Alloalcanivorax dieselolei B5: one gene and its partner. The protein of the gene in region 2 interacts with the protein of the main gene of each other region in a pairwise test. Links are inferred from orthologs where the notes say so. Each region holds a gene or a part of one and is shown on either strand. Other genes may lie near its edges.

Region 1 (3,141 bases), 560 kb from region 2 along the record:
CGCACATGGCCGGGGTAATTCCCACCACCCGTGGATCGCGCTCGGCCATGTCGCACAGCCACTGGCCAAACACGTCCTGGTATTTCGGGCCTTTGGCCTTGGCCGGTTTGGCCACTTCCACCTTGGCTTTGGGCTCGATCTTGTTGAGCGCGTGATAGCCCACCGGGTCCGCCTCGGCGGGAGCGAAGCCCTTGCCCTTGGTGGTGTACACGTGCAGAAGCTGCGGCCCTTCCAGGTCACGCATGTTCTCCAGGGTGGCGGTGAGCTCGTCCAGGTCGTGGCCGTCGATGGGGCCGATGTAGTTGAAACCGATGGCCTCGAACAGCATGTCCGGGCTCACCATGTTCTTCATGCTCTCCTCGGTGCGACGCACGAAATCCCAGGCCGCCGGCATCGCCGACAGCACTTTCTTGCCCCCTTCGCGCAGCGCGATATAGGTCTTGGAGGCCCAGATGCGGGCGAAATAGTTGGCCAGACCGCCCACGTTGTGGCCGATGGACATGGTGTTGTCGTTGAGGATGACCAGCAGATTGGCGCGGGTGTGGGCGGCGTGGCTGAGAGCCTCGAACGCCTGCCCGGCGGTCATGGCGCCATCGCCGATCACCGCCACGGTACGCCGGTCCTTGTCCCCCTGGCGGGCGCCCAGAGCCATGCCCAGGGCGGCGCTGACCGAGGTGGATGAATGGCCCACGCCGAAGGTGTCATAGGGGGATTCGCTACGCTTGGGAAAGCCGGACAGGCCATGCCGCTGACGGATACTGGTCAGTGCTTCGCGGCGCCCGGTGAGAATCTTGTGCGGATAACACTGATGGCCGACGTCCCATACCAGGCGATCATGGGGCGTATCAAACAGATAATGCAGTGCCACGGTCAGCTCCACCACGCCGAGGCCGGCGCCGAAGTGGCCGCCGCTGCGGCCCACCGCGAACAACAGGTAGGCACGCAGTTCGTCCACCAGCTGCTCGAGCCGGTGCGGTGCCAGCCGGCGCAAATCCGCCGGAGCGTGGATGCTGTCCAGCAGCGGCGTGGCCGGGCGGGTGAGCGGGATGTCGGTAAAGGTCTTTGGCATAACTGCCTCTGAACGGAGCTGCGATGTTCCGCCGCCGGCGGCCGGCCAAGGCCGGGCGGGTGCGGAAAACGTCATTATAGCGGGGTTGAGGCAACCCCGTCAGTGACCGCGGCGGACGATATAATCGGCCAGATCGAGTAGAGGGCGGGCCGCTTCTCCGTGGCTTTGCAAGTGCTCGCGGGCCTGCTGGCAAAGGGTTTGGGCCCGTTCGCGGCTGGCCTCCAGACCGATCAGGGCGGGGAAGGTGCTTTTACCTTGTTTTTCATCCGAGCCGCTGGGCTTGCCCAGATGCGCGGTATCCACGGTGACATCAAGGATGTCGTCCTGAATCTGAAACGCCAGGCCGATGGCGTCGCCGAAAGCCAGCAGAGCCCGCTCCAGGGCCGGATCCGGGCGGTTCGCCGCCAGATAACCCAGGTGCAGACTGGCGGTAATCAGGCGGCCGGTCTTCAGGTAATGCATGCGTTCCAGGGCACTGACCTGCTGCAGGCGGCCCTCGGCCTCCATATCCTGCATCTGGCCCCCTGCCATGCCGGCGGCCCCGGCGGCCCCGGCCAGGGTGCGCACCATGCCGGCCCGGGTGGCGGCGGGATAATCGCCGGCGCCGCCAAGCAGTTCGAACGCCAGCGTGAGCAGAGTGTCGCCGGCCAGAATAGCGGTGGCCTCGTCGAAGGCGCGGTGACAGGTGGGCTGGCCGCGGCGCAGGTCGTCGTCGTCCATGGCCGGCAGATCATCGTGTACCAGCGAATAAGTGTGGATCAGTTCCACTGCCGTGGCGGGGACATCGGCCTGTTCCGGCGTGCCGCCGCTCAACTGGCAGGCGGCGTACACCAGCAAGGGACGAATCCGTTTGCCGCCGGCCAGGGCAGCGTAGCGCATGGCCTCGGCGAGGCGTGGCGCATCGCTGTCGGCGGGTTGCGGCAAATAGATGAGCAGAGCCTGCTCCAGGCGGGCGCGGGTGTCGTCGGCGAAAGGGCCCAGGCCCGGTTTGTCACTGGCCATCGGGGGCCTCGAAGGGGGCCGGTTCGGCGTCCGGATCCTGTTCCAGCAGGATCTGTACTTTCTGCTCGGCCCGGGACAGCGCCTGTTGGCACTGGCGGGTGAGTTTTACCCCTTCCTCGAAAGCGCGCAGAGACTCTTCCAGGGTCATCTCGCCGGATTCCATGCGTTCCACCAGGGCTTCCAGGTTATCCAGGGATTCTTCCAATTGCGGGACTTGCTTGGCCATCGTTTTCCTCCGTGGGCGGCGCAACGTTAACGGAGGCGCCAGGCCGGGTCAATCGGTGGCGCGGAGCCTGGTGCCGCGGAGAATCGGGGGGGTGGGAATGAGCAGACGCCATTGATTCCAAATAGGTCTAACAGGGGGCTTCCGAGGTTTTGGTGGGGCGCCTATAGTGAAATGCCCGCTGGCCGCCGCAAGCCGCTTCTTCCTCTGATCTCCTTTCCCTATGGCGTCTCGCTTGCGGTACCGGCGGGGGCTCTTTCTCCCCGCTCGTCTCACCTCAATTCCCTCTTCTCTGGACCGCAGAGGCCGGTTCATTCGGGTCATTCCAGGCTTTTTTTCTGTCCCCTTAATTCGGGTGGTTTATTTCCCTCCGCCGTTCCCTTTCGATAGGAAAGTCGGCCCGGCCGACAGCAAACAATAATAAAAGAGGGGACAGAGCGATGGTGGGCGCCAATTCCACCTACGAGATCCATGTGTTCATTGGTTGTGCTCTCGCTGCTGGTGAGGAGGCGCAAGACAAGAGGGTGGGGGCCTGGCAGCCGCTGATGGTGTTCTCCCGCCAATATCGTCTTTGTGGGTACCACGATTATTCGCGCATGGAACGGGTGGCCAGGGAACATGGGTGGGGCGAGGTTCTCGTTGCCCGGGATGGGGTTCTCATCGAAGGGCAACTGCACCAGGCCCGGCCGGCGGTGCGTGACGCGTTCGAGCGGGCGCTGACGACGGGCGGGTCGGTGCTGGTGTACACGGAGTGGGAAGGCAGCGGCTTGCCACTGTCCCAGGGCTGACAGGCCCTAAGCGGCGGAGGGATCGGCTTCCTGCAGGCGATAACCATAGCCGTATACAG
Region 2 (3,144 bases):
AGGCTTTATTCGGATGTCCTTGCCATGCAGTCGGGCATGGCGCCATCCGACTTCGCCGTCAAGGTGGGCGCGGTGCCCATTCAGGTGGCCGATGAGAACGGCGATATGATTGAGGTTTTTGCCTCCACCGCTTTGAAGGACATCCTTATTGAGCAGGCGGCGGTGGAGGACAGTGATGACTATCAGGTGCGTTTTCTGAATGGACGCCAGGCCTTGCGGCTGCGCCTGGAAGGCAAGACGGTCTCGGAATTGCCCACCCGGGAGCAGGCCGATATCGGTGTCATGGCATCGATTCACGCTACCCGTCTTGCTTATGCGGCGGTCGGTGGCGCGGCGGAATTGGAATACCTGGAAGAACACCCGGAAGAGCTGGAAAGTACGGTAGCCGGGCATCTGCCCGAGGTCGAGCAGGAACTGGTGGAGACCCTGAAGGTGGTTGTCGAGACCTCGGAAGCCGTTCATCAGCACTATCCGATACGGGAACTGGATGAAAACCCGGTAGGCATGTCGATGGCAAAGAATGCGTTCGCCAATACCATGCTGGATGACGGCGCGCTTTCCACCGAAGAAATGGTGGACCTCTACGATTTCGCCTACGGGAGGTAGTGGTTTCAGGGAGAAAGGAGGAAGACCATATCCGCTCAGGTCCAGCGCTTGCGGCTGTTGGCGGTGGCGATTTGCTCGTTGAGAGTGAGGAAGTCGTAGAGAATCCCCAGCCCGAACAAACCCAGGGTCAGCAGGTAAATCAGCCCGGTCACCCATTTGCCCATATAAAAACGGTGCAGGCCGAAGATGCCGAGAAAGGTCAGCAGCAGCCAGGTGATGTTGTAATCCACCGGGCCGGAGACATAGCGATGGTCGGCATCGCGGTCCATGGACGGGATCAGGAACAGATCGACGATCCAGCCGATGAAGAACAGTCCCAGGGTGAAGAACCAGATCACGCCGGTAATTTGCCGGCCATAGTAGAACCGGTGTGACCCCATGAAGCCAAAGATCCAGAGGGCGTAGCCAATGATCTTGCTGTGGGTATCGTCAATCCGCGTGTTCATAGATCTACCTCGATATTGGTAATCACGGTGTTGGCTTTGACTCTCGCGCTTTCGATGCTATCCGCTTTGGCCAGAGCGACGCCGAGGCGGCGGCTGCCATGCACTTCCGGCTTGCCGAACAGGCGCAGATCGGTGTCCGGCTCCGCCAGGGCCTGATCCAGATTGCCGTAGCGCATGGTTTCCGAATCACCTTTTACCAGCAGTACCGAGGATGCGGACGGACCCCGCTGCTCGATGTTCGGTATCGGCAGCCCGAGAATGGCGCGGGCGTGCAGCGCGAACTCGGACAGGTTTTGTGACATCAAGGTTACCAGACCGGTATCGTGAGGGCGTGGTGACACTTCACTGAACCAGACCTGGTCCCCGCGCACGAAGAACTCCACACCGAACAGGCCCCAGCCGCCCAGGGCGGCGGTAATGGCGCCAGCCTGGCGGCGGGCTTCCTCCAGCGCCGCGTCATTCATCGGCTGCGGCTGCCAGGATTCACGGTAGTCGCCGTCTTCCTGGCGGTGGCCGATGGGCGCACAGAAATCGGTGCCATTGCGATGCCGTACGGTGAGCAGGGTGATTTCGTAGTCGAACTCGACGAACCCTTCGACGATGACCCGGCCCTGGCCGGCGCGGCCGCCGGATTGGGCGTACTCCCAGGCGGCATCGATCTGGTCCTCGGTTTTCACCAGACTCTGCCCCTTCCCGGAGGAGGACATGACCGGCTTGATCACGCAGGGCAGGCCGATCTCCGCCACCGCCGCCCGGTATTCGGCCTCATCACCGGCGAAGCGATAGGGCGAGGTGGGCAGGCTCAGCTCTTCGGCGGCGAGGCGGCGAATGCCCTCGCGGTTCATGGTCAGCCGCGCTGCCCGGGCCGTGGGGATCACGGTGAAGCCTTCTTGCTCCAGAGCTTCCAGTTCGGCGGTGGCGATGGCCTCGATTTCCGGCACGATCAACGCCGGGCGCTCTTCTTCCACCACTGCCCGCACCGCGTCCGCGTCCAGCATGTCGATTACGTGCCAGCGCTGCGCCACCTGCATGGCCGGCGCCCGCGGATAGCGGTCCACGGCGATCACCTCGCAACCCAGGCGGATCAGCTCGATGGCCACCTCCTTGCCCAGTTCACCGCTGCCCAGCAGCATCACGCGGGTAGCGTTGTCGGAATAGGGGGTACCGATGGTGGTCATGCCGTCTCCTCATGGAACAAATCGTCGAAACAATGGGTTCAGCGGGGTCCAAACCCGCCTGGATGAACAAGATTGTAGCGAAAAGTGCCGCCATCGCGAGGGAAGAGTTTCACCCCGACGCCGTCGCGCCTACCATTGGCGCCAAAAGCTTCCCAATCAACCCCGGGCGGACAAGTGGACGATCAATACTGGATGGCGCGGGCGCTGGCCCTGGCGGAACGCGCGGCGGAGCAGGGCGAGGTGCCGGTGGGCGCGGTGCTGGTGCGCGATGGCGAGATCATTGGCGAGGGCTACAATAAGCCGATTCTCAGCCATGACCCCTCCGCTCATGCGGAAATCGGCGCGCTGCGCGCTGCCGCCGCCCGCGCCGGCAACTATCGGCTGCCGGACAGCACCCTCTACGTCACCATCGAACCGTGCACCATGTGTTTTGGCGCCATGATCCACGCTCGGGTGGCGCGGCTGGTGTACGGTGCCCGCGAGCCCCGTGCCGGGGTCTGTGAAAGCCAGTTGGGACTGCCGGAGAGAGAGTTCTATAACCACCGCCTGGAAGTCACCAGCGGGGTGCTGGCGGACCAGGCCTCGCAGCTGATGCGGGATTTTTTCCGGCGCAAACGATGAGAGAGGCAGGGAACTCCTCAGCCATTGTAGGAGCTTGCCCTGCAAGCGAATCGGGCTCTCAGCCTCCGAAGAAACGCGCTTACAGCGGCCCGCCGACCAGTTGCGATTGACTTCTAGCGAGCGATTACTTCGCCGCTGCCACCAGGGTAGGGCGGTGGCGTTCGGAATTGTCCGCCCATACCAGCAGGTCGTAGTAGCCGCGCACGTGGCGCACGTAGGCCACCGCCTGGCCGCCACGGGCGGGGCCGTAGCGTAACTGACCGGCATAGGCGGGTTTCGCCAGCATCGGCAGT

What was found.
Region 1: the proteins of purT (region 2) and B5T_RS04260 interact in binary tests that used the Escherichia coli proteins (3 or more experiments, as listed by UniProt). The link is inferred for Alloalcanivorax dieselolei B5 from one-to-one orthologs.

Annotation. Positions count from the first base shown.
Region 1 is NC_018691.1:925,398-928,538, forward strand. The notes cover bases 121-2,940. They hold B5T_RS04260 (polyprenyl synthetase family protein), read right to left. Parts: upstream 2,072-2,940; coding sequence 1,169-2,071; downstream 121-1,168. Other genes in these bases: dxs (1-deoxy-D-xylulose-5-phosphate synthase), read right to left, coding at 121-1,069; B5T_RS04265 (exodeoxyribonuclease VII small subunit), read right to left, coding at 2,061-2,297; B5T_RS04270 (hypothetical protein), read left to right, coding at 2,735-2,940. Also shown: more of dxs, read right to left, coding at 1-120; more of B5T_RS04270, read left to right, coding at 2,941-3,082; B5T_RS04275 (response regulator transcription factor), read right to left, coding at 3,089-3,141.
Region 2 is NC_018691.1:1,488,802-1,491,945, forward strand. The notes cover bases 140-2,962. They hold purT (formate-dependent phosphoribosylglycinamide formyltransferase), read right to left. Parts: upstream 2,231-2,962; coding sequence 1,049-2,230; downstream 140-1,048. Other genes in these bases: B5T_RS06855 (hypothetical protein), read left to right, coding at 140-606; B5T_RS06860 (NINE protein), read right to left, coding at 642-1,052; tadA (tRNA adenosine(34) deaminase TadA), read left to right, coding at 2,405-2,851. Also shown: more of B5T_RS06855, read left to right, coding at 1-139; membrane-bound lytic murein transglycosylase MltF, read right to left, coding at 2,976-3,144. UniProt on the Escherichia coli protein: Involved in the de novo purine biosynthesis. Catalyzes the transfer of formate to 5-phospho-ribosyl-glycinamide (GAR), producing 5-phospho-ribosyl-N-formylglycinamide (FGAR). Formate is provided by PurU via hydrolysis of 10-formyl-tetrahydrofolate.